DNA from 4 places in the Lysinibacillus sp. NPDC097231 genome. Region 2 is predicted to be linked to each of the others. Evidence: riboswitches for the same ligand, from Rfam matches in the RefSeq annotation. Region 2 holds a riboswitch; each other region holds the start of a gene.

Region 1 (8,435 bases), on a different contig from region 2:
TGCTATTTTCTCTTCAATCTTTTCAGTAGTCCAACCAAGATTCAAAGGTCCAAACGCAATATCCTGCTTAACGGTACCAGAAAAAAGCTGGTTGTCCGCATCCTGAAAAACAATACCAACCTGCTGACGTAATTCTTTTAATGCTTTTCTGCTATAGTGAAGTTCTTTACCACAAAAGGATATACTGCCAGTAGTTGGCTGTAAAATGCCATTTAAATGCTGAAACAACGTCGATTTTCCGGCTCCGTTATGACCAAGTAAGGCAATTTTTTTGCCCTTTGGAATTTGCAGTGAAATATCTGTTAATGCATGAGTTCCATCTGCATAGGCATAGGATAATTGTTTTAATTCAAAGTATAAATCTGTCATCATTAGAAAACCCCTCCATAAATGATGAGAAATACAAAAATAGCGGCAATCCCAAACCAGTTTTTCGTGCTATAGGTAACATCCTCTTGCCAATAAACAGTTTCACCACCGCGTGCCTGCATCGCATTGTTTAGTTCACGACTTCGTTGGAACATCTCAGCTAATAACGCCGCAATCAGCATTGATACAGAGCGTAGCCATTGCTTAGGGGAGTGGTAACCAAGCCGAGCCTGCTGAGCGAGGTGAATTTTTTGCATGCTGTCTAGAAAAATAAAAATAAAACGATACGTTAATTCTACTAGCTCCACGAATAAAACGGGAAGCCGCCATTGTCGCAGAACATGACAAATAGATTGTACGGATGTCGTGAGAATTAAAAAATATAAACAGCTAATGCTACCAAGAACGATGAAGAAAAGCTGCTTTGCTGTTTCTATGCTCGCGCTACCGACAAAAATGGTCAGACCTTTAAAAGAAAATGACCAAATGTAAGTAGGGAGCGTGCTTGTCGAGGGCGCTATAGAAATTAAAATGGACACTAAGCTAGACAGTAAAAAAAATCCCGGTAGCAATAGTAATTTTACGTAATATTTAATAGGGATTTTTGCGCCTACAATGATAAAAGCACTCATTACAATAAATGTAATGAGTGAAATCCGTTCATCTCTCATGATAAGCGACAATAATAGTAATCCTAGGGAAAATGTCATTTTTTCTAGCGGATGAATCGATACTAGCTTATTCAAATATGCATACTTGTCAATGAGTAACATCGGCTTAACCCTCTTTATGTTTGCCGCGCATCAAGCCGATAAAATAGCCGATAAAACCAGCGCCTATAGCAGCTTGTAGTGCGAATAATAAGCTTTCAATTTCACCACTTGGTGGCTCCCATAAGCTTTCAAACCATGGCTCGTAGTCAGCATTTATTTCACCAATTGCTGCTTCCGCTTCACCGTCAGCCCCTTCAAATTCTGCTCCCTTTTGTACGAAAAGTGGGATGATTGCCAATAACACAACAATTGCTAATAACAGTAGATTTTTTTTCATTCTAGTGTGCCTCCTTTGTTGAGAAAACACGTAAGGCTTTTAATTCGCTCACATTGTATTTTTTCAAGAAATTTATCACGACTACTGTTAAAATCCCTTCACTAACAGCAAGCGGAATTTGAGTTATCGCAAATATACCAGCGAACTTTGTAAATGAAGCCATAAAGCCTCCTACCTCAGAAGGGAAGGCAAGAGCTAGTTGTACCGAAGTGATAACATATGTACCTAGATCACCAAGCATTGCAGCTAAAAACACAGCTACAGAAAACGATAAACCCATTTTTTGCGAGCCTTTAAATACATAATAAGCAATTATCGGGCCAGCAATTGCCATGGAAAAGGCGTTTGCACCTAAAGTTGTAAGCCCCCCATGTGCTAAAAGTAAAGCTTGGAATAATAATACGATTGTTCCAATTACACTCATAGCCAATGGTCCAAAAAGAACAGTACCAAGCCCAACACCAGTTGGGTGCGAGCAACTTCCCGTTACAGACGGGATCTTTAATGCTGAAAGCACAAATGCAAAGGCACCTGATAGACCTAGTATCATTTTTGTTTCAGGATTTTCATCAATTGTTTTGCGAATTGAACGTAATCCTAAAATAATAAATGGAATCGAAATGACCCACCAAAAAATGGCCCATTCCATTGGTAAAAAGCCCTCCATGATATGCATGGCGAATGCACGATTTGGCACGAATAAAAATGCCAGTAAGAAATAACTAAGTTTCCAACCAGAGAATTTCAATATTGCTCCTCCTCACATTTAATTTTTTCGATTGTAGCGTGCGTTAATCAATTTCGCCTTAGCGTAATTGTTGCTGGCGCTTCGCTTTCGCACAGAAAACATTTGTTGCTGGCGCTTCGCTTTCGCTACAGAAAACATTTGTTGAATAAAGATAAAAAAAAAGCACTTCTCCGAAATTGGAAAAGTGCATAGCTAAAAAAGCAAATAAAATTCTAATCTGCTTAGCCGCACACCCATCCTCGTAGGCTGAAACGATCACATATTTTTCGGCAGGTCTCCTGGCTTTAGTTCATCGTTTTATAGGTCTTCCCATCTCTTTGACAGTGACATCATCTATAAAACTCCCTAGTACAGTGGCGGGACCGCGCCGGACTTAAACCGGCTTCCCTTTTAAGCGAAATGGTTATCATTCCGCACCGAAAAAAGATGAAATTGTGAGATTTCACGACAAAGTGTAACACGCTTTTCCATAAATATGCTATCTTTTTTATGAAAAAAATTTTTAAATTAAATGTCAATGTAGAAAATTTTAAAAATGTTCCCTCTTTGGATATTTGATGGGTATTTTAATAAAAATGTCACAAATAAAAAAAGAAATATTGAAATTTTAAAATAATAAGACTATGATAGAAACAGTTTTCTATTCATTTACCAGAAATATAATTTAATATAAAAACATCAATAAGTGCTCGATTACTTCGAGATAATAGGGAAATCGGTGAGAATCCGATACAGCCCCCGCTACTGTAATAGCTGATGAAATCGCAAAAGCCACTAGTTTGAAACTTGGGAAGGCGCGAAAGTAAAAGGAAGCTTAAGTCAGGAAACCTGCTTATATGATGATGCATGTAAACTTTTCGGAGGGAGAAGTTGAAGCGAGAGCGAGTACCTGTATATATTCGTTTTTATTTAGCTTCTACAAAACCTTTACTCTTCGTCTAGAGTAAAGGTTTTTTTCTTTTTCCTAAAAGTATTTGAGGGGAGAACAACGATGACAACTTGGAATTTAGAGGGTATGAAAACGCATCTTTTTATTTGCAACGGCAGTAGCTGTATGAATAAAGATGCAGAGGACATTACCCAAGCTATCCGTGACGAAATACAGATACAAGCGCTTGATAAAGAAATACATACGACAAGAACACGTTGTAATGGCAGATGCAAGGATGCTTGTGTTGTCATTGCCTATCCACAAGGGAATTGGTACCGTGTGCCGACAACGGAGCATGGAAGAGCCCTGGTGCAAGATTTACAGCATGAACTATTACATCAGGAGCATGTCTTTACACTTCGTGAAGGTACGTTACAGCGGACAGCTCAAACGACAGCTATTAAAGGCATCGAAAAGGTGAAAGAGGGGTAACAACATGGCGCAAAAAGGGAAGATTTTCGTAGTTGGCTTTGGACCTGGAGATTTTAATCATATTACGCATCGTGCTGTAGAGGCATTACAGCAAAGTGATATGATCATTGGCTATAAAACCTATGTGGAGCTTATTCAGGATTTAGTAAGTGCCAAGGCGATCGTTAGTACAGGTATGACAGAAGAAGTTTCACGTGCACAGGAAGCGGTGCGCCAAGCGGAGGCAGGGAGTATCGTATCGGTTATTTCCAGTGGTGATTCAGGTGTTTATGGAATGGCTGGATTAGTGTATGAGGTATTAATCGAGCTAGGTTGGACAGAAGCAACTGGTGTTGAGGTAGAGATTGTTCCAGGTATTTCTGCTATTAATTCGTGTGCTAGTTTACTAGGTGCTCCGATTATGCATGATGCCTGTACCATTAGTTTGAGTGACCATTTAACACCTTGGAATTTAATTGCGAAACGAGTAGAAGCTGCTGCAATGGCGGATTTTGTTATTGCACTTTATAACCCAAAGAGTGGTCGTCGTACGAGACAAATTGTAGAGGCACAGCGAATTTTATTAGAATATCGTTCGCCAGATACACCGGTGGGACTTGTCAAAAGCGCGTATCGTGACCGCCAGGAAATTACGATGACCACTTTAGCAGAAATGCTTAAACATGATATCGGCATGTTGACAACGGTTATTATCGGGAATTCATCTACGTTCTTCTATGACAATAAAATGATTACACCGCGTGGATATCAGCGCAAATATACACTTGGTGAAGAAAAACAACCGCTACGACCACATCAACGTCTGAGAGAAGAAAATGAACCATGGGCAATGAATCAAGAAACAGGACAAGCGCGTAATGATTTTGCGACAGACCCAAATGCAAATCGTATACAGCCCAGTTTAGCTATAACACCTGATCCAAATCCTAAAAAAACATCACTTGAAATGGCGACAAAAGCTCTAGCGATGGTGAAGGGAACGGATGCCGTAAAGATAACACCTAAGCTTGTTCAACAACAAATTGAATCCATTTTTGAATTAGCTGTTAGTCCAGGGGTAGCCAATAAGTTTTTTACGCCTCAACAAATGATGACGTTAGCTGAGGTAGTTGGAGAAGAAGGAACGATGGAGTATACACCAGACCATCAAATTCATTTGAAAATTCCAACGACTGAACCAGAAGAGATTACAGCAAAGCTCCATGAAGTGGGCTTTTTACTAGCACCAATTGGTGATGTGCTGTCACTAAAGGCTTGTGATTTCTGTTATGGGGAAAAGACCGATTCGATTCCATATGCCGAAGAAATTCAAGAAAAGCTTGGAGGTTTGTCATTACCGAAAACATTAAATATTGGCTTTAATGGCTGCGGAATGGCATGTTATCGCGCAGTATTTGATGATATTGGCATTGTTTATCGTAAAAGTAAATTTGATGTTTTTATTGGTGCTAAGCCAGTTGGTCGTACAGCACATGCGGCGCAGCCTGTTGTGGAGGGCTTAGAACCTGAACAGCTGATCCCGCTTATCACAAATATTATTGAAGAGTATAAAGCAAATGCACATCCAAATGAACGTTTGTTTAAATACTTTAAGCGTGTAAAAAAGATACTACATTTTACGTATCAGGATATGTCTTCAAAAATAAAAGTAGAGCCAGCTCCGTGCGGCGATTAGTGAGGAGTTATTGATAATGAAAGCAATTTTATTTGTCGGCCATGGGAGCCGTTTAGCAGCAGGAAATGATGAGGTACGCACGTTTATCAAGCAAATGACACCTCGTATTGATGCTAGCTTTTTAGTAGAAACATGTTTCCTAGAGTTTGCTTCACCAAATATTGAAGAAGGTATTACAAATTGTGTGAAGAAGGGTGCAACAGAGGTGCATGTGATTCCGATTATTCTGCTTCATGCTGGACATTCAAAACTGCATATTCCTGCAGAAATCGAACATGCACGCGAGCACTATCCACATATTACATTCACATATGGGCAAACAATCGGTATCCATGAAGAAATATTTGCTATTTTAGAGGATCGTTTAGCTGAAATCGGTTTTAATGCTGAAGAAGAGCATAAGGATACAGCGATTTTATTAATTGCACGAGGGGGTAGTGACCCTTATGCGAATGGAGATTTTTATAAAATTACGCGTCTTTTATGGGAAAAGCTACCTGTTCAGTATGTGGAAAGTGCCTTTATGGGTGTAACAGATCCTCGTGTTGAAGAGGGAATGGAACGCTGTGTCAAACTTGGTGCAAAAAAAATCATTATGCTACCGTACTTTTTATTCACTGGTATCTTAATGGAACGTATGAATGTTATGAGCAAGCAATTTAACGAAAAATATCCAGAATGTGATATTCAAATTGCTAACTATTTTGGCTATCATGAACGCTTACAAAATGTGTTATTAGAGCGTATTGAGCAAGCAGTGAATGGTACATCGACAGGTATGCAGGATTTAGAAAATTATCGTGCCTATGCGGCGGTACATGGACATGCACATCATCATCACCATCATGACCACGATCATGGACATGACCATCATCACCATGATCATGCAGAGGAGACAGTGAAATGATTTTCATGTTGGCAGGGACGAGTGATGCCAGGAATTTAGCACTTGAATTACAGTCAGCGGGATTTGCTGTGACGGCAACGGTCGTTACTGAATCAGCAGCCTCAAGCCTTGCAGAAGTGGGACTTCCACATTTGATCGGTCGATTAACGGCGGAGGAAATGACAACAATTATTACGGAACAAGGGTACCGTTTAGTTGTAGATGCCTCCCATCCATTTGCCGAAGAAGCTTCAAAAAATGCTATGGCTGCGGCTGAGCAAGCAAATGTTCCGTATATTCGCTATGAACGTGCGCACGAGCACTATTCCCATACTCTTATTACGGTTGTGAAAGATTATGAGGAGGCTGCAAATTTAGCAGCGGAAAAACGTGGAGTCATTATGCTAACAACGGGCAGTAAAACGCTGGCGACATTTACAAAGGTGTTACATGGCTTAGAAAATACACGACTGATTGCACGTATGCTTCCTCGACTCGATAATATGGAAAAATGTGAGGCACTTGGTGTGGCTCAAAGAGATATTGTTGCTATACAGGGCCCTTTTTCAAAGGAATTAAATGAAGCTCTATTCCGTCAGTACGATGTGACATTAATGATTACAAAAGAGAGTGGTAAAGTTGGCTCTGTCGATGAAAAGCTAGAGGCTGCTCTCGCATGTGGCATTGAAACGATTTTAATCGCAAGACCAAATATTAAATATGGGCAGCAGTATTCAACATTTGAGGAAGTACAACAGGCTGTCCAAAACACAATTTAGGAGGCAATCCAGATGGACTTTAAAACAGATTTTAAACCACTAACAGTAGACCCAGACAAAATTTACGATTATAGTTTTTCGATTATTGCTGAGGAGATGGGCGAACATGATTTCTCAGAAGATGAGTGGAAAATTGTTCGTCGTATCATCCATGCATCTGCTGATTTTGAGCTAGGTCGAAGCGTTATTATTACACCAGGAGCGATTGAGGCAGGTATTAAGTCAATCCTTGCCGGACGTCATGTTATCGCAGATGTGCAAATGATTGAAAGTGGCTCAGGGAAAAAACGCTTCCAAAAGCATGGTGGTGATCTACACTGCTATATTGCAGATGAAGACGTAGCGACAGAAGCAAAAAAACAAAATACAACGCGTGCCATTATCTCTATGCAAAAGGCAGCTAAATTACATGAAGGTGGAATTTATGCCATTGGTAATGCACCGACAGCACTGCTTGAATTGATTCGCTTAATTAAAGAAGGCTTAGCGAAACCAGATTTAATTATCGGTATGCCAGTTGGTTTTGTATCGGCTGCTGAATCGAAGGAAGAGCTATTAAAACTAGAAGGTATTCCGTATATTACAAATGTTGGTCGTAAAGGCGGTAGTACAGTGACGGTTGCCGCATTGAATGCTGTCTCACTTTTAGCGGATGAACAGGCGAAAAAATAATGGAGCGGAAGCCTAAAAAGGATCCCAAGGACATGCGTCACGGTTATACAACGGGAGCCTGTGCAACTGCAGTAACGAAGGCCGCATTACTTGCTTTAATTACAAATGAAGTGCAAGAAACAAGTACCATTCATTTGCCGATCGGACGAGATGCGACCTTTACGATAGAAAAATGTACATTTCGGAATGATGCTGTAAGCTGTGAAACGATTAAAGATGCAGGTGATGACCCAGATGCAACACATAAAGCACTCATTATTGGCACAGTAAGCTGGGCGGATATGCCGGGCATTCATTTGGACGGTGGAATTGGTGTCGGGCGCGTAACAAAGCCCGGCTTACCAGTACCTGTCGGAGAAGCAGCCATCAATCCTGTACCACGAAAGATGATTCATAGTACGGTTCAAAGCGTACTTGATGAATTTCAAATTAAACGAGGCGTTAGCGTTGTTATTTCCGTTCCTGAGGGGGAGGAAATTGCGAAAAAAACATTAAATGGACGACTTGGTATCATTGGAGGCATCTCCATCTTAGGCACAAGGGGAACCGTCGTGCCTTTTTCGAGTTCCGCATACATGGCAAGTATTGTCCAAGCTATTAGTGTTGCAAAGGCAGCAGGCTGTGAGCACTTAGTCGTGACGACAGGGGGACGTAGTGAAAAGTTTGGCATGGCACAGTACCCTGATTTACCAGAGGAAGCGTTTATCGAAATGGGCGACTTTGTTGGTTTTACTTTAAAGCATTGTAAGCGCCTTGGTATCAAGCAAGTATCGCTTGTTGGCATGATGGGGAAATTTTCGAAGGTGGCACAAGGTGTCATGATGGTGCACTCCAAAAGTGCTCCTATTGATTTTAACTTTTTAGCTCAATTAGCAGTGGATATAGGTGCGGAT
Region 2 (8,435 bases):
GCTCTAAATTATCACGCCCCTCATCATCATAACCATATCCATTAGAAGGGTGTAAATGATAGTCACTTACTTGATGCTTCCTAAAAGCCGCAAGCACCTTTTGTTGATTGAAGAATGCCATTTCCTCTACCTTCGCATGAAAAGGACGGACCTTGTTCTCTATTTTGGCAGCTAATGCTAATGTTTCTTCTGTTAAATTCGTTGTAAAAGTCATTAATTTTTCTCCATTCACTTGTTCAATTGCGGGCACATATACCCTCTAATTGAAGTATTCACTTTATTCCTATATTATCTTAACAATTTGTAGATGCGTCTGCAAAACTTGCCTATTGTTTCTATCCGTAATATGCGCTAAGCTAATGTGCGGACATATTTCATAAAAAGTGTTTAACTACTGATTTTGGCTGTAAAATTCATAGATTCTGTTGTGTTTGGAAGTTTCTTTAACTTTATGATTATTTGCTAAAAGGGGTGAAAGGGATGGCTTGGGAGGTTTTTAGTATTATCGGAACAATTGCCTTTGCTATTTCCGGGGCAATAATTGCAATGGAGGAAGAATACGATTTATTCGGTGTATATATACTCGGTATTGTCACTGCCTTTGGTGGAGGAGCAATACGTAACTTACTCATAGGCCTGCCTGTTACAACGTTATGGGGACAGGATATGATGTTTCAAATTGCCCTGGCGGCGATTACAATATTTTTTATCTTTCCACACCATCTTATTCAGCATTGGCATCGCTGGGGAAACTTCACAGATGCCATTGGTTTATCGGCATTTGCCATTCAGGGTGCCCTCTATGCAGTGAAGCTCGACATGCCTATTAGTGCAGTTATTGTCGCTGCTGTCTTAACTGGTTCCGGTGGTGGAATTGTTCGAGATTTATTGGCTAGACGAAAACCATTAGTACTCCGTGATGAAGTCTATGGTGTTTGGGCAGCACTAGCAGGGCTAATCGTAGGGCTTGAAATGATGTCAGGGGATATTTATTTATATGTATTATTTGGTGTGATAACAGCATTGAGAATACTTTCATATATGAAGAAATGGCGTTTGCCATTGCGGAAATTGAATCGAGCATAACCAATAAGCCCAAATAGCGATTTGGGCTTATTTTTTCATACTGATGAAAAATACATTATCTGCAATGATTTAATAAAGCCATAGATTCCTCTAATGTAGCCATATTTTTCATCATAGAGCAAGCTGCATCTAAAATAGGAAAGGCCAAAGCTGCACCAGAGCCTTCTCCCAATCGCATATTCATATGAAGCATTGGTTCAACTCCAAGTAATTCAGCAGCAATTTTAGCACCTGGTTCTTCAGAGGCATGAGATGGAATGATATAGTCTTTTACTTTTGGCTCTAACTCGTAGGCAATAAGGGCAGCAATGGTAGAAATAAAACCATCAATAACAACAGGTTTGCGGTTTGCCGCAGCGGCAAGTACGACTCCTGCCATAGCGCCGATTTCTAAGCCACCAATTTTTGCAAGAATATCAATAGCATCCTCGCGATTTGGTTTGTTTAATAGAATGGCATTGTGAATGACCTCTACTTTATGCTCAATGCCCCCTGGCCCAACACCTGCACCAAATCCTGTCACTTCAAGTGGATGACAACCATGAAGGACCGATAATATTGCAGCACTCGGTGTTGTATTACCAATCCCCATTTCACCTGTCCCAAGTACATTGACTCCTTTTTTTATTTCTTCTGTAGCTACCTCAATTCCTACTTCAATTGATTGAATGGCTTCTTCCCTAGACATTGCAGGACCTTTTGCCATATTGTCCGTTCCATATTTAATCTTTTTTATGATGACACCAGCATCATGCGGAATCTCCTCTTTTACACCAACGTCTACCGGAACAATTTTTGCATTTGTTATTTTCGCTACAGCACAGACACCTGTTCCTCCTCTTGGAAAATTTAATGTTTGAAAGACCGTCACATTTTGTGGATTTGAGGTCACCCCTTCATCACAAACACCATGATCTGCCGCACAGACAATAATTGCTTTGTTATCAATCGTAGGAAATAGTTCACCTGTAATTCCTGATAGTTGCACTGCAAGAGACTCCAATTTCCCTAAGCTGCTAGGAGGCTTGCAAAGCGCATCAATGCGTTCCCTTGCTTTTTCCATCATTTTGTAGTCAGTACTTTGAATGTTTTGAATCGTCTGTTGTAATAATTGCATGAAAATTTCCCCTTTCTTTTTTGCCCTTGTTACTCGAAGAATGATTTAGAGAAAAAAATAAAAAGCCTGTAGTTTATTTCATAACAAATAAACTACAGACTTTTCCATCGTCTATATAATACGAAGCAATTAGGCAGGTCTCCTGGCTCAATTTCAACATTTCATAGAACCTTCCCAGAACTTTGCTAGTGGCATTCTCTATGAAACTCCCTTTTACAGTGGTGGGACCGCTAAAGCTTTTCACTTCATTCCCTATTCTCCCGCAATGGGCACCTAATGCTTTTATGCAATTATTTTAAATTTACGACAAAGTGTTTTTAGTGTCAATGGATTAGTGAAATTATATATTTCTTTCCATTGCTGAGTTACATACATCCATTGTCACAATTAATTTTAAAGATTTTCTGGCAAAGAAAATCTGGATATCAACCATTCCTTAGTACTACATACAATATAAAAGCAAATTTATCCAAGCGGTTCAACAATCAACGGAGACAAGAGGGGCTAAATATTTTAACTCACTATCACGTAATGGATCGATTGTATAAAGTTCTATTTAAATAAATATGATTAGAGTTAGTTAAATTTTTTTCATATTTTCCGAATATCCTTAATAATTGACAAATATATAATAGTTAAGTAATATTAACTTAATTATAAACCTTTAAAATGAATTAGGGATGATAAATCAGTGCATGATTATTTAATTATTACAGACAAAATTAATCAAAAATTCGAACAATTCAGGTTGTTAGTTTTACAAGAAACAAAAGAGGTTGAGGAATTAGAGAACTTTCACTTAACTCCTCAACAAGAAATTATAATGTCTTATATTATTCACAATGAGCCGGTAATTGCTAAAGATATTGCAAATCATTTTGATATTTCTAAAAGTGCGGTCAGCCAAGTAATTTCAAAGCTTGAAGAAATGAAAATGATATATCGTCAAGAAAATTCAATAAACCGTAGAGAGACCTTTATTTATCTTGGGGATAGGGGGCAAGAGTTTCGTCAGCTTCTTAAAAAAATTGACAACATTCTTGTAGAAAAATATTACTCGAAAGTAAGCTTAAAAGAGTTAAATAATGTTCTTGATACATTAAATAAGATTGTCGGGACTAAAAATAACCAAGGAAGTTAAGATAACTAGTGAAGTTTTTACCCATAAGGTCTCCTTTATAATAGATTTGGACAAGCAATCACCTCTCCATCTATTATAAAGGAGTTTTTCTTTTCGACGTGTTTAAATTTTGAAACAATCATATGCAACTCTGGTGAGCTTATTTTAGAACAAATTTCTCGTTAATTTAACTTCCCTGCTTGCTTGCTTTTTATAACAAAATACGTGTAGATACATTTATTTAGTTTGATAAACTTAACTGTATGCTCATTATTATATTCTGTCAATCATTTTTAATATTGGTTTTATAATAGTAAAACTTATCCTCCATTTTCTCTTTCTTAAGCAATGGATTAGGCTCTTCTCCTTTCACATAGTGGTCAAAGAAAGCTAATATGTACCAATTCATAACTTGATGGAATTGATTTATATCAATATTCCATGATAATAAAGGAGATAGAAAAGGGAAATCTGTAAAAGTATAATGATCTCCTGCTATAAAAGTAAGCATAAAAGTATCTCCCTTTATTCCCTCTTTATAGTGAAAATCAGCAAGCTCTGTAATTTTATCGTGATACTTTTGAAATTCCTCCCGGGTGATATTCGTATATTGAATTTCTTCATCGGATATATAGAGATAATCTTCATCTAAAATAAACATAAATGGTTGTTCAAATCCTGAGCTAGCCACTGGTTCATGTAAAGGCCCATCTATGTTGATTCCTGCAGAAATCCTGCTATCATCCAACAATGCTTGAGCAGCTGTTGAACCTCCATACGAATGTCCAAATATACCAATTCTACCCATGTCCATCTTTCCAGTAAACAAACCATGAGGATCCTGATCATTTATCGTTGTTAAATGATCTAGAACATAGCTCATATCTTTTGATCGCATTTTAACATCTTTCTCATCTTCAATATTAAATGAATAAGAATATGCGTCTGTTTGATTCATGATTTCCCGTCCATCTGGGAACTTCGTATAGGCTGCATCATTCGTATGATCAACGCTGACAACAACGTATCCATAACTTGCCAACTCCTCCATTTGGGAAAAATTTTGCAATCTAGTACTGCCAAATCCATGAGAAAATAAAAGAACCGGAAAGTTAACTTCTTGTTTGGATACTGCTATATCTTTTATGCTGTTAGTTTGCCCATACTTCAAATACTCGAATACAGAGCGAGGAACAGAAAAAATGAATTCCATCGTTCCTGACCATTCTTCGTAAGGAAAGGATTCATAATGAATATCCTTCGTATCATCTTTCACCTCTGCTGGATACCATATTTGTATCATTAATTCTCGATCTTTTTGTTCTAAGTCGTGTCTGGATTCATCTATCAAATACCTTGAGTTCATACCTACTTCAAAAGGACCTGTTGGCTTTGGAAGTTGAAATACAGGCATGACAATGACTAAACCAAAGCTACTGAACGAATAAGTGACAATAAACGAAATATAGGAAAGCTTTTTGACCTTCCTTTTATTTTTCACGCTTTCAAGTGTGCCTTTTTCCGCGTTCCTTTGTATGAATGGCTTCATTGTGAACACAGTTAAAAGACTAAATAACATATAGGTTAATCCCATTTGCCATCGGTAACCCTCTAGGTCCAAATGAATAACCAATAGGATAAGTGCGATGACATTAGTGATTATTTTTATCTTTGCATTAAATCTAAACAAAAAAGAAAAAAGCCAGAAAATATGTACTGCAATTAATATACCTTCAAACAACCTCAATAAAATCAACTCCTATTTTAGTTTAGTTAACTATACTTAACTATAAGTCGCATGAGTCTAAATGTCAATTTTTTGGGAGCAGACGATAAGAAAAGGCTTTGGGGAGTTAGATCCCAGCATGGACAACCCCCAATATAGTTTATGTTTTCTTATACTCTATTTTGTAAAAACTGTATACAAGTACTTGCTAATTCAGCGGGAGATTCTTTTGCTCCATTCTCTATCCATGTGTAAAGCATTGACCAAAATATGCCAACAGTAAATGCATTGGCATATTTTGCAGTAATATGATTCAATTCTTTATCAGTTAAATAATTTTTATTAAGCTTAGGAACAGACCTTTGATATTGCTTAAATATATATAACATTAGTTCGTTGTTATACATAAGTTTAAGAAATGTTAAATGATTACTCCAAAATGAAAAATGATTATGAATTAACACTTCATATTTAGAAGAAAAATAATTCTCTTGAAAGGAGGAATACTCTAAGAATAATAAATTTATAGATTCCTCTAGCACTTCTTCTTTATTTTTAAAATATCTATAAAAGGTTTTTCTTCCTACGCTAGCTTCCTGCGATATTTGGGTAACAGTAATTAGCGAAAATTCATATTTTTCCATCACAGAAAATAGACCATTAATTATATCTTCTTTTTTTCCCATTTTTTCTCCTGACACACTTTCTACCAATGTGTTTCCATTGATTGCAAATCAATTATTTCATATATAGACTATAATTACATGACACATCTGTGTCAACGAAAGTAGGGAGATAAAATGTATAATTACTGCAAATGGTATCACATAAATGGTGTTAACCAATATGTTCAAGTAGTAAGTACTAATTTGGATAATCCTATTTTAATATATTTACATGGCGGACCTGGTGATGCTGCCCTACCTCTTGTTGAACATTTTAATTTTGATTTATCCGAAAACTATACTTTAATCATTTGGGAGCAAAGGGGTGCTGGAAAGTCATACTATAAATTTAGAGAAGAGGAACATATTACTATAAATGATTTTGTACTTGACTTGAAGGTCTTAATTGAAAAACTCCTTGTTGAATTCAAACAAGAGAAAATATGCTTAATGGGACATTCATGGGGAAGCATTATTGGAATGAAATTCATTATTTCATATCCAGAATTGATACATTTTTATATTGGAGTTGGACAAGTTATTTGTTCGCAAAAAATGTTTAAAAAAAGTAAAGAATACATTGTAAGTCATGTTGATAATCATCGTCTTAAAAATAGAATTTCTTCTCTAAACACAAAGTTTAATCAAGATAATTGGTATTCTGATTTAATGTTTTTAATGAGTCAACTAATCAAGCAAGGTGTTTCTCTTTATGGAAAAAGTACGTATTTATCATTATATCGCTATTTTATTTTTTCCAAAAACTATTCATTAATGGATTGTATAAAACGACTAAAAGGCTCTGAGCAGTCCATAGTTAAGTTATGGCACGAAGTATCAGAAATTGATTTTTCAGCTTATAAAAATTTTAAGGTTCCAATAGCTTTTATCGAAGGTGAGTATGATTATCATGCTTCCTCCGAAATAGTTTTTGATTTTTATCGAAGTATTGCATCTCCTAAAGTCTATTTCAGTATAAAAAACACTGCCCATTTTCCCCAGTGGACAAGGTCTGACACCTTTAATTTGATTGTAAATTCTTTGAATGGTTCTATTTTTTCAAACAGTAATGAAATAAAGGAATTCTAGAACTTTACTAAAATAGGTAATACTTAGCTAGTTTTTTCATTTCTTCTTGTTATAAGTTAGACCGCTCACATTTGAATCTACTGCACCCACACACCCTACTCGATTCTTAAGGGTAGTCACTGACATTGCTAATTTTTCACTTCTTTATTATGATCTAGAAAAGCCCCCTTTCGCCAAACAAAAGGGGGCTTCTTATTCTATTCATTAATTACTGTGGAATTCGCTTTGTTTTATTTATTTCACTCAGAAATGTTGCGCCAAGTAGAAGAATAGCGCCGATTATTTGTAGGATCGTCATTTTTTCTCCTATAATCATCGTCGAAATCACTAATGATGTCAGTGGATCAATATAGCTTAGAATAGCTATACTTTGCCCTTTTAGATGGCGCATTCCAAAAAAGAACAGATAGAAGCCAATTCCCGCATGGACAATGCCCAATGCTATCAACAAACTAATTGATTTTATATCAATTTGCATTACTTGGAAGCCACTTGTTCCAAAAAGATAAAGAGCAAGGAATAACGCCGCTAATGCAAGTTGAATAATCGTATTTTCGGGCTCTTTCAATCCACGAATATACTTATTTGTAAATGTGACTATTGTATAGAAACAAGCTGCAATCAGTCCATATACAATACCGATATAATGTTCGCTCGTTCCAGTAGTTTGGCTTTGAACTATAAAAAACAGTCCTACTAGAGCCACACCAACATAAAAAATTTTTCTCACTGATATTTTTTCTTTCAAAATTATAGGCGACAAACAAATAACTAAAACTGGAGCAAAGTAGTAGCTTAAAGCAGCATTAGCAATAGTAGTCTCCTTATACGCTTGGAATAGAAAAATCCAATTACCACACAAGGCTAAGCTGGAAAGGACTAAAGGCCAGATATTCTGCAAAATGGATATTTTTGCAAATCTTTCTTTCTTATAAAAGAAAATCACCAGTAAAAAACAAGAGCCAATGAGACTCATCCATAAGGCAATTTCACTTGAAGGCAGCTGAATATATCTTGCAAAAACACCGACAGCTCCAAAAATAATCATTGATAAAATAAAAGATAGTTTACCGCTCATTTCTAATTCCTACTTTCTACATGTATATAGTCATCGATATACAGTAGAATCTATTGAGAATTAGCAAGCTTTTATTGAATGCCTAAACAGCAGATTCTACTGTAAAGACATTGTTGGGGGTGCTATTGGTCGAAACATACGAATCCCTCCTTATATGTTCTAATATTAACACATTTTAACTTTTAAACGATAAAAAACCCTCGTTCAACACGAGGGTTCTCATTAACCATTACTTAAATTCTAACTCTCCATCATAGGCAAGCATGCCACCTTCAAGGTTTGTCACATCAAAGCCTTGCGCTTCTAGGTATGCACAAGCATTTGCTGAGCGACCTCCAGCCTTACAAACGATAATGTATGGCTTCGAAGCATCTAATTCATCTAAGCGCTCAGGGATTGTCCCAAGAGCAATATGCTTAGCACCAGGAATCATACCTTGTGCCACTTCATCATCTTCACGAACATCAATAATGTATAGGTCTTCGTTCGCATCTAATAATTCTAATAATTGAGTTGTATCCATTGCTTTCATATGTCTTGTCCTCCAATATGTC
Region 3 (7,743 bases), on a different contig from region 2:
AAGGCCGGTCATCTCGCGACAAGAAAAGCACGTACGGGTAAAAAAGGAACGAGTAAGAGTCAAAGTCAGACATATTATTTTGATATTGAAAAATGCAAAGTATGTCCAATGAGAGAGGGCTGTTATAAAGAAGACGCAAAGAGTAAAACGTATTCTGTCACAATTAAGTCGGATACACATGCCGAACAAGAAGCATTTCAAAATACGGAAGCCTTTAAGCAATTAGCCGCAAATCGCTACAAAGTAGAAGCGAAGAACAGTGAATTAAAAAACGGACACGGGTACGATACGGCATCGACTGCGGGTCTATTTGGCATGGAAATTCAAGGTGCCACAACGATATTCGCTGTCAATTTGAAACGGATATTAAAGCTACTAAATGAAAATGAATAAGGAATAGAGACAGAAATAAGGCACTTCCTGTTCAAAATTGAACAAGAAGTGCCTTATTTTTATCTGAGAAAGGTTCGCTTTTATGAAAACATAAGTTTTTCAGTGCCCTCCTAAATGTTGGGCCACTCTTTTACTCTTATAGATATTTCACAAACCAATCTCGAATATATTCTAGTCTACTGATTCTTAACGTTGGCTTTCCGCTCCTTGAAAGTTCATGATTGGCTTCAGGGAAACGAACAAATTTTGTTTCTTTTTTACGATGTTTTAAGGCGATAAATAATTGCTCTGCCTGTTCAATCGGACAGCGATAGTCTTTTTCACTGTGTAAAATTAACAGTGGCGTCTCCACCTTATCCACGTATTTAAGCGGTGAATGATTCCATAGCTTCTCTATATCGTCTAGTCCCGCCTGGATTTGCCAGTCATTAAAGTAATAGCCGATATCACTTACGCCATAAAAGCTAATCCAGTTAGAAATGGAACGTTGCGTAACAGCGGCTTTAAAGCGATTTGTCTGTCCAACAATCCAGTTTGTCATGAAGCCCCCATAGCTCCCGCCTGTAACACCAAGACGGTCTTGATCAATGAAATCATAATGCTCCAATGCAAAGTCAACAGCTGCCATTAGATCCTGATAATCATTTCCACCATAATCACCACGGACTGCATCCACAAATTTTTGACCGTAGCCATGGCTACCACGAGGATTCGTATATAGAACCGCAAAACCTTGTGCAGCAAGGATTTGAAATTCGTTAAAATAGGTGTTGGCATACATAGCATGCGGACCACCATGGATTTCAAGGATAAGTGGATACTTTTGCCCTTCTTCATAGCCAATAGGCTTCATCATCCAACCGCTTACTTGCCAGCCGTCTGCCCCTTCGTATTCAATAGCTTCTGGAGCAGATAATTCTCTCGTCTTTAAAAATTCCTCATTGACGTTCGTAAGCTGTTCCTTTTCACCCGTATTTAAATTGACGTAAAATAGATCGCCAGGATTTGTCGTTGTGCTGATTGCTACTACCGCTTTATTATTTTTTCGATCAAGTGAAAAACCATAAACATACTGATCATCATGAATGGCAGGATATAATTCTCCCGAAAGATTGCCAAAATAAATGGCTGTATTTCCGTGATCTGTCACTTGGAAGTAAAAGCTTTTGTTATCCTCTAACCATTGGACACGTGGAGCAACTACCCCCTGAAGGAAATCACCGATTACAAAATCACCAACTGGCGCGTCAAAATCACTTGTAACACATGTCGTAAGGTTATTTTCCAAATCATACATCCATAGCTTTGTTTGTGTTGCATTTTCAAATTCTCTTTCACTGCCTACATAAGCTATATAACGGCTGTTTGGAGACCATGAGGTTTGGTAAAACACCGCTGTTCCTTCCGTTAGCTTGCGACCATGTTTCGTATCTAAATCCAATAAGTAAATATCACTTATGAATGAAAAATCAAGATCCTCTGTTAAGTCTGCAATGTAAGATAGATATTTTCCGTTTGGAGACCATGAACCAAGTTGTAAATTATGTTTCCCCTCCGTCACTAGCTCTAATTCTCCCGATTCAAGATGGACGATGGCAATTTGAGAAAATTGCTCCATATCTATAAATCCAGCTGCATCTGATTTATATTTCATCTTTTCTATTTCAAGTGGTTTTAGTTCTTTGTCTTCTTTCTTATCCTTTTCAGCTTTATCATAAATGTTTTCATCTTTACCAAGCTTTACTGAGAAGGCAATTTTCTCACCACACGGAGACCAGGTCGGTGATGTCGCACCGTTTTTACAATTAGTAACTTGTTGTGCTTCCCCACCTGCTTTAGAAAGTACAAAAATTTGCGGCTTGCCATTTCTCGTTGACACAAACGCGATTTTACTGCCATCAGGAGACCAAACAGGTGAATTCGTTTTATCTTCACCAAACGTCCATTGCTGAGGTTTTTTCTCATGCATGTTTATGTAAAATAAATTAGATATATAATCTTTTTTCTTGTCATCAATATACGTCTCAACATAGATAACTTCGGTTCCGTCCGGTGATAGTTGTGGATCTGCCACTGATTTTAATTGATATAGATCTTCTGGTTGAATTCCTTGCTTTGATGTCAAATTTAATATCCCCTTTGTGTTGAAAATTTCATTACATAGTACAATATTTAGACACTCTAAGTATTATTCCTTCTCAGAAAATAAAAAATGATTAAAGATTATTAAAGTTTCCAATAATCCGCACATTTGGTTCTACGATAAAATTTATAAAAGGGTTCATTTGGGCGAGCATGCTCCTTGTAGAGACAAATGATTTCTTGCAGAAGGCTTTCAATACAGTCAACTGGCACTTTTTTGGCAAAAAGCGTCCCGGCTTGTGCATTCGCCCCCATTGGCACTGCCCCTAAATAGACATCAAAGCTATCCTTTTGATAGACAAGGCCAATATCATCATAAACCGCATTATAGCAGGCAGATGCACAGCCATTGACGTTGACACGTAATCTTGTCGGGACAGCGGTTCCTTCTAATGAATGATAGAGCTTTTCTGTCATCGGTGCTGCCTCCATCATATCGCCATCGCAAAAATCACAGGCTTTCATCGATACAATAGGGCCTGGCATAACCACATACAAGCCAGCGTCCTGTAGCTCCTCTATTGTTCTAGCTACATCAACAGTTGGAATCGACAATAACATACTGTAGGATGCAGAATATTTGATGGCACCAGTGTCCCCAACGACCTTAGCGATGGTTTGAAACTGCGGTGCTGTATAATGTTTATTAATAATACCTGGGTTTACAGCAAGACGTGTAAATTCTCCATTGTGATTTAGCTTTTCAAATGTTTTGTCTGGTATATTCGAACGAAATGCATTCATTGATAACTCTCCTTATGAAAAAGGAGCTAGCAAATTGCTAGCTCCTAATGATAGTTTAAAAGTTGTCAGGATAGAAGCCCTTTGCCAAAATTTGAATCGCTTCTGCAGCACGAACCCCCTCAGACGCCGCTGATAATGGTAGGATGACAAAGCATTCATTTTTCACTGCTGCTATTTCCTTTAATGCCGGATCATTTTTTAAGAAATTAATTTTTTCCTCTGCTGTTGTTTCTCCGTAATCAATGACAACCACCACTTGGGGATTACGATCCACAGCATCTTCCTTGGAAACAGTTGTCCAACCCGATTCCACATCACCAAAAACATTGTTACCGCCAGCAATGGTCACAAGTTCATTCATAAAGTTTTGTCCAGCAGTAAAGACATCTTTATCACCACCGTCAAACACTAAAACACGTAGGTTTTCTCCATTTTGAGGTAATTTTGCACGAACATCATCAACGTCTTTCGTCATTTGTGCAATTAATGCTTCTCCATGATCCTCGACACGGAAAATTTTCGCGATATTTCGGATATCTGTGAAAATATCTTCTAAAGTTGGTTTCGTCATATTAGAGGCTGTATGCAAATACGTGTGAATTCCTAATGCCTCAAGCTCTTCCGGAGTACCAACACCTTTCTCTCCAAAGGCGCTTTTCCAGCCTCCATATAAAAAGTCCGCTTCTGCATCGATGACCTGTTCCTTTGCGGGATATTGTTCAGCTAACACTGGCACTTTATCGTAAGCAGCTTGTAGCGGCTCATAGATTTTGTCGTCTAAATACGCCGTACCTACCATTGAATCCTCTAAGCCTAAAGCTAGCATAATTTCTGTGACATGCTGATTTAAGCTAATCGCTTTTTTGGGTGCCTCTTTATATACTTGAGTTGTACCATTATTGTCAATTGTTATTTCTGTCGTTTCCGCTTGTGAAGGCTCTATCTTCCCACTCTGTGTAGCCCCTTCCTTCGCATTACACGCGCCCAATATAGCGAGCAGGGCTATGGCAAAGACGAGCCACATGCTTTTCCATTTCTTCATATCCTTTTCTCCTTTGTTGTGCAATCTATAGAAAGAAATCAGCAGACTTCTTTGCTACTAAGTACGTTTTAAAAAAGGGCATAAAAAAATCCCCTTGTTTCCAAGAGGTAAGCATAGTGAAAGACGGTTTCTTCAACCTATTCACTATCTCCATCCTCGTGGTTTCTAGTAAAAAATACATATTGGCAGGTATCCTGGCTTAGGTTCATCATCTATACGCCTTCCCATAGCGTGGCTACAGTGGCATCATGTATAGACTCCCCATTTACAGTTGCGGGACAGCATCGGATTCGCACCGATTTCCCTTTTAAGCAAATGACAAAGGCCATTTGCACCAATAGGTTGTTATATTTTTGTTGGAAATGTTAATGCTAGACTAGCAGAAGAAAATTTTGTTCGCAATCTCACAAAAAAATCCATTTCATAATAATCATGAATATTTTAGCACTATTCCGACATCATCACTAACTATTTTACACGAAATATTTTTCAACTTAATTCTGTTACAATAATAACGAACGAAGAATAGAAACGAGGATTTTATTATGCATAAAACGATTGGAGTACTCGCTCATGTTGATGCAGGAAAAACAACATTTTCAGAGCAATTACTTTTTCATACAAACAGTATTCAGGCCCGTGGACGAGTGGATCATCAGGATACATTTCTGGATAATCATGAGTTGGAGCGTCAACGAGGTATTACAATTTTTGCCGAGCAAGGCCGCATGACGATTGGCAACGATACATACACATTAATCGATACACCTGGGCACGTCGATTTCTCTCCAGAGATGGAGCGTGCTATTCGGGTGATGGATTATGCCATCATTATTATTAGTGCCGTCGAGGGCGTACAAGGTCATACCGAAACGGTGTGGCAACTATTACGCCAATATCATGTGCCAACCTTCTTCTTTATCAATAAAACGGATCGTGAAGGTGCAAATGTTGAAGGTGTTATGGCACAGCTTCGAAAAGATTGCTCTGAGGATGTATTATTAGTAGATGAACTGCTCCGTTCTGACAACGTTCCCTATGACATGATGGAATGGCTCGCAGAACGAGATGAGCAGCTTCTCGATGCTTTTCTTAGCGAAACATTAGAAAGCTCTCGCTGTCTACCTCATCTCCAAGCGATGGTTAAACAGGAAAAGGCCTTTTTGTGCTTTGCTGGCTCCGCTTTAAAAGATGTAGGGATCAAGGAATTTCTAGCCCAGCTCCCATTACTTACGGAGACACATTTTAATACTGAAAAACCATTTCAAGGCGAAGTGTTTAAAATTCGCCATGATGGACATCAACGCTTAACTTTTATCAAAGCTTTACAAGGAACGTTACATGTTCGTGATGAATTTTCGTTTGGCGATGTAACCGAAAAAGTGACGGAGATTCGATTATATAACGGAAGTCGTTACGAAACTGTACAAGAGGTTACAGCTGGGGAGATATTCGCAGTAAAAGGGCTTAGTCTAGCAAACATTGGGGCTAGCATTGGTCATTCTAGCAACCCGCAGCCCTATGAATTAGTGCCAACCTTGCAGGCCAATGTACAATATGACGGCGATCAGCATATTAAGGAAGTCTTAAAAGTTTTTCGTGTCCTTGAAGCGGAAGAGCCTTCCTTACGTGTGGTTTGGCATGAGAAATTTCAAGAAATTCATGTACATATTATGGGTGTCATCCAACTCGAGGTTCTTGTCGAAGTGCTCAACAACCGTTTTTCACTAGACGTGTCATTCGGAGAGCCACAAATTTTATATATGGAAACGATCGCCACAACGGTCACAGGCTACGGCCATTTTGAGCCATTAAAGCACTATGCAGAAGTCCATTTATTAATGGAGCCAAATACACGTGGGACTGGTCATACATTTATCAATGCTTGCCATGCAGACGATTTATCGGTTGGGCATCAGCGGCTCATTGAAAAACATCTTTTCGAGCGCGACCATCACGGATTGTTAACAGGCTTTCCTGTAACAGATATCCGTTTCACCCTGTTAACAGGGCGTGCACATATTAAGCATACAGAAGGTGGCGATTTTCGAGAGGCCACTTTCCGTGCATTACGACAAGGACTTGAACAAGCAGAAAATGTGCTACTAGAGCCTTATTACCGCTTTAAGCTCAAAGCCCCTAGTGATTTTATCGGTCGCATGATGACCGATATCCAGCAAGCATCAGGTACATTTGGCACGCCAATCATCACAGAAAATGATGTAACTTTAACGGGCCGTGCCCCTGTCGCAACATTTATGAGCTACAGCACAACCTTTGCTGCCTACACCAATGGTAAAGGTGCACTCTCTCTACAATTTGATGGCTATGATGCGTGCCATAATACAGAAGAAATTATTACCCAAATTGGCTACGATAAAAATGCCGATCCTGAGTATTCGTCCTCTAGTATTTTTTGCGCAAAAGGCAAGGGCTACTCCGTTCCGTGGGATGAAGCGCAAGCAGCAATGCATTGCCTGAAATAAATCAAAAAAAACTGTACTTGATGAATTGAATCAAGTACAGTTTTTTGCTGGTGGGGCGGGTTTTTGCCTCTGCTCAGCGGGGATTCTGCTTGCGTGCAGGTATTTCCCTTCACTTCTCGGGGATTCTTTACTGACGCGCGGGTATTTCTCTTCACTTCGCGGGTATTCTTCCCTTCCGCGCGGGTATTTCTCTTCACTTCGCGGGTATTCTTTGCTGACGCGCGGGTATTTCACCTTCACTCCGCGGGGATTCATCCCTACATTCATCCCTACTCCGCGAGTATTGTAAATCTTTTATTACAAAGCTTTTACAGTTTGCTTTGTTTGTTTGAAAAAGTGATAGGAAGGTTCGACAACGGCATAGATATGAGAATTGTAAAAATCTATTAATACCTTGCCCGGTCGAGTTTTCAAAAGTTGCAAATTATTAATCAATTCCAGCAGTAGCTCATGCCCGTTACCACGCGGATGCCAGTTTAAATGGACAGCATTTAATTCTTTCACCGCTTGTAAAAATTGCTTATACTCTCGCTCTACCAAATTGATTAGCTTGTCGTCTTGAGTGATTCGTGATAAATCTGCCAAATAGGTTTCATAAAAGCGCATAACGATCGAGCATAGTAAATCATTGACGCGAGCGGCACTTAGTATGGGCTTGGGCTCTAACGAAAGCCGTTCTAAATTTGGTTTAGCACGAGTCGAATCGATACGTGTGATTAAATGATAGGCCTCCCCGTTTACCTCATAAACAATCGGATTTGTGGGCATATACATCATAAAGCTATTCGTTTTCGTTTTTAGTTGATTTGTAATATCTGCTTTGGCAAAAAGATGACCCTGAAAACCTTCATTCTGAATCCAAATAATGTCCTTGTTATATAAAATTTGTTCAAATAGTCGCTCGTTACTAATCAGTCCAGTTGCTAATAGCTGATC
Region 4 (8,435 bases), on a different contig from region 2:
TGGTACGAGAAACCGTTGTACCAACATTCATTTGTTCCTTTAAATTGGTTGTACCAAGTTTAATTCCACTCTTACGATAGATAAAGTCTACAAATCCTGGCGCTGTAAAGCGAAGACTTGCTTCATTATTAGTAGAGCTGATTGTTACTTTATTTTTATAATTAAAGGCGTTTTCAACAATTTTATCGCCTTTCGTTGCAGGATTAGCTGATAGTAATGTAGGTAATACTCTACGAGCAGATACATAATTATCTTTATAATATGGTTTACTGTTTAAATCAGAAATAATGATATTTTGTTTTGAATCAGCCATGTGAATTATTTTATTGTCCCCGATATACATACCAACGTGGTCAGGGTCTGTCCCAGTTTTTTTGCTCTTAAAGAATAGTAAATCGCCTTTTTGTAATTGATTTCTTGCCACGTATGTCCCTTGCTGTATCATATAATCTTCATTATAAGTCCCAAGATCCACACCATTTTTCTCGAAAATGTACATTATAAAAGAGGCACAAGAAAATTTATATGGATATGTAGGCTTATATTCTGAATTACTGTATGTCGCCTTACCAATTAAGCTTTTTCCAGTTTGAATTAGTTGATCAGCTTTCGCAGAAACAGCCTGTGCGTTATTTTGAGCGTTTGTTGTTGCTGCCTCCACTGTGATTGGTTGAACAGTTGGTTGTACCATTCCTACCGTACTAAAACCTATCGTTAATGCTAATGTTGTTGTTAAAAATCGTTTATTCATAGTGTTATATTTCCTCCTGAAGCTATTGTTAGGATTAATCCTGATTTGGCTCGCCATTGGAATTAATCGTAGCATGAAAAACTAGGGCTTCTTCGAGGTAAATGTTACCATGCTCTTACTCGAATAGACTTTAATGCTTGGTATGACAGGCTTCGTCGCCTCACTTTACATTTTTATTACAAATGTTTCAGTGGGATGTATTCATTGTAGATTTGCTGTTTAAAATGAAAAATTCTTGAGTGATTATCGCTATTTTCTACATAATGCACGTAATTTGTCCTTTAGATAGGAATATTGGATAGAGCATCGAAATTTCGCTATATTATCTGCCGACATATCAAAAAAAGGATAGTTTCTGATAAAAAAGCATAATTTAATAAATAGAATACTAATTAAAGCGCATTTATTGTGAACTTTTCTGATAATAATCAACAATTAAATATATAATTCGAGTCATGAGAGGCTAAGAGTAGATATGTTATAGTAAGGATAAATTTACAGTAATATTATCTTACAATACAGGGAAATCCAGGGGATTAATCAGGTTTAAAGAAAGGGGAAATTGCTATGTTGCAGAAGCTTAGGTTCAAAACAATTCGAGCAAAAATTTTAAGTGCATTTTTTATAGTCGTATTTTTCATTGCAAGTTTTAATACCTATAGTTACTTCTCTAATCAGCGAGTTGTTTCAGCTGGAGAAGAAATAATTCATAAAGAGCTACAGTTACTAACAGCAATTGAAAAACTTGCTTCCTCTATTAGTGTGAGAACAGCTGCAGCTAAAAGCTATGTATTAACTGGTAATCAAAAGTATAAAAAGGAATTCGAGGATTATATTAAAGTCGCTGAAAAAAACAATGCTATTTTAGAAGAATTATTATCCGATGAAAATTTAAATAAGACAGTTGAAAAGGCAAGAGATTGGCGAAATTACGTACAGACGAAAGTCTTTGATGAGTATGATAAGGGCAACACAGAGCTAGCCATTCAAAACCTTAATTCCATTGATACGCTAGCTGTTGAAATTCGAACGGGTTATGAAGATACCGCCAAAGACAGAGAGGAATCTATTAATCAGCTTGGAAATGACATGATTGACGAGTCCAAAGTATCGATGCGTCTCGGATTATCCATTGGCATTTTGACTACTTTAATCGCTATTGTAACCGCTTATATAACAGCGCATATGATTGCAAGTCCACTAAAAGCAGTTATTGGTAAAATATCAAAAATGGCAGAGGGCGACATAAGCCAGCCGCCACTACCAGAAAGAATGCGGGATGAAATAGGATTACTTGTGCAATCGGCGAACGTGATGAATAGTAAACTTCATGCAGTCATAGGATCGATTCAAGAGGTTTCCCAAAATGTTGCGGCCAGTAGTGAAGAGCTTGCCCAATCGTCGTTAGAAGTAAAAACAGGTGCTGAACAGGTCGCTTTGACGATGCAAGAATTGGCAGGAGGTTCAGAATCTCAAGCCCATAATGCAAGTGACCTAGCTCAGATAATGGATTCATTTATCGTTAACGTACAGCAGGCAACTACTCAAGGGGTAGATTTAGAAGGCCATTCGAGGGACGTATTACAGCTAACAGTAAGTGGTCAGCAACTAATGAATGCCTCCACACAACAAATGCTGGCGATTGATCAAATCGTGCAAGAATCTGTCGCAAAAGTGGAAGGCTTAAATAAGCAATCACAAGAGATTTCAAAGTTAGTATCAGTCATTGATGATATTGCCAATCAAACCAACCTATTAGCGTTGAATGCAGCTATAGAAGCGGCTAGAGCAGGGGAACAAGGAAAAGGCTTTGCGGTTGTGGCAGATGAAGTGAAAAAGCTTGCAGAACAAGTATCCTTTTCCGTAACAGACATTTCATCGATCGTATCACGCATACAAAGTGAAACAGTCGGTGTAACGACATCACTACAAAAAGGCTACGCAGAAGTGAAAAATGGTACAGAGCAAATTACAGAAACACGTACAACCTTTGACAATATAGCCTCTGCAGTGGATCATATGTTTAGTAACATACAAGGGATTACTGAAAATTTACAAGGTATTTCCAAAACGACAGCGCAGATCAATCACTCTATTGATGATATCGCTGCTGTTTCTGAAGAGTCTGCAGCAGGTGTCGAGCAAACAACTGCAACAGTAGAACAAACAGTAGGAACAATGGACGAAATCGCAAGAAATACCGAGCAATTAGCAATCATGGCCGAAAATTTAAACAATCAAGTTCTACAATTTAAATTATAGAATGAACGCAGCCGTTTGAAAAAATGGCTGCTTTCTTTATGGTAAGTTTCGTTGAAGTGACGGATAGAATGTCTGGAGTGACGGATAGAAAGGCCGAAATGACAGATAGAGCAGCGACAGTGAAGGTAGAGCGATGAAACGACGGAAAGTAAGTGATCATCGCCGGATAGAAGTCTCGGAGCGAAGGAAGGAACAGCGAGATCGACAGATAAAAATGTCGAGAAGCCGGATAGAAATAGCGTCGACGGAAAGCAAGAGATCGCCGCCGGATAGAAGTCTCGGAGCGATGGAAAGAACAGAGGTATCGCCGGATAAAAATGTCGAAGAGCCTGATAGAAATAGCGTCGACGGAAAGCAAAAGATGCCGCCGGATAGAAGTCTCTGAGCGACGGGAAGAACAGAGGTATCGCCGGATAAAAATGTCGAGGAGCTGGATAGAAATAGCGGAGACGGAAGGCAAGAGATCATCGCCGGATAGAAGTCTCTGAGCGACGGAAGGAACAGAGGTATCGCCGGATAAAAATGTCGAGGAGCCGGATAGAAATAGCGGAGACGGAAGGCAAGAGATCATCGCCGGATAGGAGTCTCTGAGCGACGGAAGGAACAGAGGTATCGCCGGATAGGAGTCTTTAAATGCCGGATACGCTGGCTAAGGTGACGGATAGATCAGCAGGAACTTTCATTTATTAGCGAAAAATCAGTTGAATAGAAATGACTTCTATTCAACTGTATCTTCGACCAGAACATATGTGGGACCATTTAAATTTCCTGAATCATCTCAACTCGATTACCGAAGGGATCTCTAAATTCAAAGCGTTCAAAATGAGGAATAGGAACTGAATCGAAAATCTCTATATGATGTTCGGCAAATACTTTTTTCCAGCTCTCTATATTTTTAACTTGATAAGCAATATGCGCCTTTGTTGTTAACCTATCAAAACCATCCTCTGTTCCTACATGTACCTCTTTATTGCCAACTTGTAACCAAAAGCCGCCTCGTCCTTTTAGCGAGTCAGGCTTTTCAATTTCCTTAAGCCCTAAAACTTGGCAGTAAAAATGTTTCCCTTTTTCTTCCTCATCTTTTGGAATTGTTATTTGAACGTGATGCAGACCTATAACCATTTTTTATCCTCCTTTAATTCATCATCGATACTTACTTCTAGGATAATAATGCGAAATCCTTTAATTTGAAGAATGAATAGTACTTTTCCCCACGAATGAAGCCTTTGTAAAACCAGTAAGTAGTATTAGAGAATAGGCCCATAAAACCCATGAGGCGAAATAACGATCTAAATCATTCGATAAACTCGGAAAAACATTATCGAAAACTAATAATACGACTGCATCGATGAGCATTCCAGGAAAGACGATACAGATAGCAGCCAGTAATCGCGCTGTACCCTTTATCTTTTTCAAAGAATAAATAGGTATTGTCGCTATCCAAACGAGTGGAATAGCTAAAATGTAAGTAGCGATCATGAGGAAAGGTTCTTCAAAAGTAAAAAAGTAATGCCCTACTAATCGAAATATAGCACTTGCTAAAAGCCAAATTCCAAAACCCCAGCATAAAAAGAATGGCATTGTGGTTCCTCCTCAGTTATTTTCCTAGACGATGTAAAGTCTGAAGGATCGTTTCTAATTGCTGATAGAATGCATCTACATCGAAATCGTTCCGAATCATCACTTGTATAGCTATGCCATCGATAAGGGCGTTGAAGAAAATGCTCCAAGTTTCCATTGACACGCCATCGATTGGTGATGTAACCCATAATTTCTTTAAAACGTTACATAAATGTTCATTTTCAGCCTCTAAAATTTGTCCAATTTGCTGCTTTATTGTCGGGTTGGTAAAGCCAAAGACGAATAAAGTGAAAAATAATTTATGATAAAAAGCATCATTTTCATATCGACTTTTTGCAGAGAGAAGTGCAGATTGAATCATTTGATGATCGGTCGTCAGAATTTCCTCCCAAGAATTTTTACAAATGTCTTGGACAATTTCGAGAATTATTTGCTCTTTTGATTTGAAATGATAATAAATAGTTCCTTGTGTTACACCAGCTTGCTCAGCAACAGCTTTTAAGGTGAATTTTTCAATTCCTTTTTCTACTAAACTTTGCTTGGCAGCAGTTAATAAATCTGACTTTTCGATACCAGTAGGTTTTGCCATTTGTTTTACATCTCCTTTGATATTAGTTAGTTGGATAACTAACTATAAAATAACATAATATCCCACTATTTACAAGTTTGTTTTAGCTTTAAGACCAAGATATGGCATTTCTTCGCCTTCTTGGTCTTAATTATAAAGAGAGAAGTATGAAAAATGCTGGATCATATTATTTTCCAACAACTATTCATAGTCTAATTTTCGTTACTATTTTTAACTAGTTGAAGGAAAGTCTTGTTTACTTTTGAATGTCTTTAACGAGTAACATATTGCTGTTCTGTATATATCCAAGAGTACCGCGGGTAAAGATCAGAATTAGAAGAGCTAGAAATGCAACCCCTATTAAGAAAGGCAAATCTGTTTTAGTCAAAAGGGGTCTTGATAGATATGGCTGAATTGTACTAAAGGTATTTAAACTGGTGTGTAGCAAGATAACAATAAATAGGTTTTCTTGAGTACGATTGAAAACCCAAGTAAAGATGATTGAAATAGCTATACACGACAAGATAAAGATCGGTAAATTGATATAAAAAATAGATAACTCAGTTCCGGGTCCTCCCTTTTGTGCAACTGTTAAGAAATGAGGTAAATGCCACAAGGCCCATAGAACTCCAATGAATAAAGATGCCTTTAATGCCCCATATCTTAATTGCATTCGTGGTAAGGCAAAGCCACGCCAACCTATTTCTTCAGACAATGGTCCACCAAAAAAGAAAATAAGAATAAATAGTATTGGATAACTAACAAAGTATGAAGATGTCAGGTTGTGGAAGCTCGGTATTGTTCCACCGTTTAAAATAATTATTCCTAGAAACATCACAGCAGGAATACCAATGAAAATGAATAAATACCATCTAAATTTAACCTTAACTTGTATTAATTTTTTCAGTACATTTTTCCAGGATTCTTTACCTCCAATAGTGCGATGCATGATATAAGAAGCTAATAAAGGACCTACAAACGAATTAAGTGTGAAAAAAATACTAAAAGCACTAGTGTTGGGCAAAATGTTCCATTGCGATAAGATAAATGGAATTAATGTAATCCATGAGAACACATATGACATGACGAAGAAAGAGAGCAATGGTCGAGAATTTAATATTTTCTTTAAGTTCATTTTCTATTCTCCTTTTAAAAAAGTTTTTCATACCCAAGCCTTGAGCAAAGGGTCACTGACTTTTTTTAAATTACTATATGATTTAGATGTATTTTGAATCAAACAAATCTGAAAATAAATCTACTTTTCAGAAAAATATATGTTATAGTAAAACATAATTAAATATTGTGTAAGAGTTGGTGCCAAATGAAAGTTTGGTTTAAAAGGGAAGTCGGTGCAAATCCGACGCTGTCCCGCAACTGTAAATCGGAGCAAATCACAATTGCCACTGGGAAACTGGGAAGGCTGTGAGGCGTGTTGATGAGAAGCCAGGAGACCTGCCAATATCTAGTACACACCAAATACCTACGTGGAAATAGGTGGTGAGATGTGACCGTATCGGCCCTGTGCGACAATGAATAATACGATATTTTGAAATGATTTCGTATTGTTTCTTGATAGCTAATTTTGATATGCAATGACAGCCATTTTCCAAAAAAGGAGAGTGGCTTTTTTTATTTTTAATGATAGGAGAGATTAATATGGCGTATACAAGTACTACAGTTGGTTATCCGTATATCGGAGAGGATCGCGAATGGAAAAAGGCTTTAGAGGCTTTTTGGAAAAATGAGCTTTCAGAGGATGAATTTTTACAGCATTTAAAGGATATTCGCCTAGCTCGAATAAACAAGCAGCTTCGCCTCGGCATAGACATGATAACTGTTGGAGATTTCACACTTTATGACAGAGTGTTGGATACGGCAATGATGTTTGGCTTAGTTCCAAAGCGCATTGGCAGGGTGGCAAAGTTGATTTACAAACATACTATGGGGTAGCTCGCGGTAGTAAAGAAGCCGTGGCTAGTGAAATGACGAAATGGTTTAATACAAACTATCATTATATTGTGCAAGAATATGAGGGACAATCTTTACAATTGACATCAGCAACTAGCCTTACAATTACCGTTGTTCCCAACGACAACAATTGGGAGTTTTCCGCAATCAGACGAAGTCAAACGTATACGAAGTGCATGGCGAAAGAAACAACTTTCTAATGAGGATTATGCAGCGTTTGTCGAGCAAGAGACAAAGCGTTGGATTACTATTCAAGAGGAACTAGATATCGACGTTTTTGTACACGGTGAATTTGAGCGCACAGATATGGTTGAGTATTATTTCGGGGAAAAACTTACAGGTTTTGCATTTACGGAGAAAGCATGGGTTGTATCATATGGATCTCGCTGTTTGAAGCCACCGATTATTTACGGTGACGTTGCATGGGAAGCACCAATGACAGTCAAAGAAACAGCCTATGCCCAAAGCCAAACGAATCGCTATGTAAAGGGGATGCTCACAGGTCCTGTGACAATTTTAAATTGGTCCTTTGTACGAGATGATATTTCACGGAAGGATGTATCATATCAGATTGCTTTGGCACTTCGAAAAGAGATGGAAGCACTAGAAGCTGCGGGTATTTCAATTATTCAGGTTGATGAACCAGCATTACGAGAGGGCTTGCCACTTCGTAAAGAAAATTGGGGAGCTTACTTAGAGTGGACAGTGAATGCTTTTAAACTTGCTACATCTAATGTGAAGGATGAAACACAAATTCATACACATATGTGCTATTGTGAGTTTAATGATTTTATCGAGCCAATTAGTGCATTGGATGCTGATGTTATTTCAATCGAAACGTCACGGAGCCATGGCGAGCTGATTTCTTCTCTGCAAGTCAATCCATATGAAAAAGGGATTGGGCTAGGCGTTTATGACATTCATAGTCCACGTGTACCGAGTGAAGAAGAGATGCTGAGTATTATGCAGGATAGCTTACAGGTTTTATCAAAAAATCAATTTTGGGTGAATCCTGACTGTGGTTTAAAAACAAGGAAGGAATCAGAAACAGTTGCAGCACTGGCGCATATGGTAGCTGCAGCAAAAACTCTCCGACAACAAGTCCAACAATTGATACTTTAAGAAGAAACTTGACTTCTTTTTAGAGGTCAGGTTTTACTTTTTATTCGGCAGAAATTTTTATAGTAAAAGTGAAGTGGCAACTACAGAAGAAATTTAAGCGAAGGTAGCAGGGTTGAAAGAGACGATAACGTGGTCGAAGCGATGGATAGACTAGTCAAACAGACGCTTAGATGGTAGAAATAC

The links. Region 2 has a riboswitch for cobalamin ahead of cobT (nicotinate-nucleotide--dimethylbenzimidazole phosphoribosyltransferase). Riboswitches for the same ligand answer to the same signal wherever they lie in the genome.
Region 1: it holds a riboswitch for cobalamin, as region 2 does, so the genes downstream of both, ACIQXF_RS18925 ((2Fe-2S) ferredoxin domain-containing protein) here and cobT (nicotinate-nucleotide--dimethylbenzimidazole phosphoribosyltransferase) in region 2, are expected to answer to the same signal.
Region 3: it holds a riboswitch for cobalamin, as region 2 does, so the genes downstream of both, ACIQXF_RS19200 (ABC transporter substrate-binding protein) here and cobT (nicotinate-nucleotide--dimethylbenzimidazole phosphoribosyltransferase) in region 2, are expected to answer to the same signal.
Region 4: it holds a riboswitch for cobalamin, as region 2 does, so the genes downstream of both, metE (5-methyltetrahydropteroyltriglutamate--homocysteine S-methyltransferase) here and cobT (nicotinate-nucleotide--dimethylbenzimidazole phosphoribosyltransferase) in region 2, are expected to answer to the same signal.

What each region holds. Positions count from the first base shown of each region.
Region 1 is NZ_JBIWDH010000038.1:827-9,261, forward strand. It holds gene ACIQXF_RS18905 (energy-coupling factor ABC transporter ATP-binding protein) at 1-369, opposite strand, end outside; gene cbiQ (cobalt ECF transporter T component CbiQ) at 372-1,115, opposite strand; gene ACIQXF_RS18915 (energy-coupling factor ABC transporter substrate-binding protein) at 1,147-1,419, opposite strand; gene ACIQXF_RS18920 (energy-coupling factor ABC transporter permease) at 1,421-2,167, opposite strand; cobalamin riboswitch at 2,419-2,603, opposite strand; cobalamin riboswitch at 2,834-3,018, shown strand; gene ACIQXF_RS18925 ((2Fe-2S) ferredoxin domain-containing protein) at 3,159-3,530, shown strand; gene cobJ (precorrin-3B C(17)-methyltransferase) at 3,535-5,205, shown strand; gene ACIQXF_RS18935 (sirohydrochlorin chelatase) at 5,222-6,112, shown strand; gene cobK (precorrin-6A reductase) at 6,109-6,870, shown strand; gene ACIQXF_RS18945 (precorrin-8X methylmutase) at 6,883-7,542, shown strand; gene ACIQXF_RS18950 (cobalt-precorrin-5B (C(1))-methyltransferase) at 7,542-8,435, shown strand, end outside.
Region 2 is NZ_JBIWDH010000001.1:70,240-78,674, forward strand. It holds gene ACIQXF_RS00410 (methionine gamma-lyase family protein) at 1-214, opposite strand, end outside; gene ACIQXF_RS00415 (trimeric intracellular cation channel family protein) at 481-1,086, shown strand; gene cobT (nicotinate-nucleotide--dimethylbenzimidazole phosphoribosyltransferase) at 1,142-2,203, opposite strand; cobalamin riboswitch at 2,319-2,495, opposite strand; gene ACIQXF_RS00425 (MarR family winged helix-turn-helix transcriptional regulator) at 2,895-3,344, shown strand; gene ACIQXF_RS00430 (alpha/beta hydrolase family protein) at 3,607-5,070, opposite strand; gene ACIQXF_RS00435 (TetR/AcrR family transcriptional regulator) at 5,220-5,735, opposite strand; gene ACIQXF_RS00440 (alpha/beta fold hydrolase) at 5,919-6,803, shown strand; gene ACIQXF_RS00445 (DMT family transporter) at 7,012-7,881, opposite strand; gene ACIQXF_RS00450 (rhodanese-like domain-containing protein) at 8,111-8,413, opposite strand.
Region 3 is NZ_JBIWDH010000039.1:382-8,124, forward strand. It holds partial or broken gene ACIQXF_RS19185 (transposase) at 1-393, shown strand, start outside; gene ACIQXF_RS19190 (S9 family peptidase) at 530-2,518, opposite strand; gene ACIQXF_RS19195 (precorrin-3B methylase) at 2,620-3,279, opposite strand; gene ACIQXF_RS19200 (ABC transporter substrate-binding protein) at 3,335-4,321, opposite strand; cobalamin riboswitch at 4,489-4,675, opposite strand; gene ACIQXF_RS19205 (GTP-binding protein) at 4,867-6,807, shown strand; gene ACIQXF_RS19210 (hypothetical protein) at 7,105-7,743, opposite strand, start outside.
Region 4 is NZ_JBIWDH010000040.1:28,625-37,059, forward strand. It holds gene ACIQXF_RS19615 (C40 family peptidase) at 1-751, opposite strand, end outside; gene ACIQXF_RS19620 (methyl-accepting chemotaxis protein) at 1,319-3,013, shown strand; gene ACIQXF_RS19625 (VOC family protein) at 3,773-4,135, opposite strand; gene ACIQXF_RS19630 (DUF5367 domain-containing protein) at 4,196-4,594, opposite strand; gene ACIQXF_RS19635 (TetR/AcrR family transcriptional regulator) at 4,611-5,183, opposite strand; gene ACIQXF_RS19640 (CPBP family intramembrane glutamic endopeptidase) at 5,419-6,297, opposite strand; cobalamin riboswitch at 6,458-6,636, shown strand; partial or broken gene metE (5-methyltetrahydropteroyltriglutamate--homocysteine S-methyltransferase) at 6,819-8,252, shown strand.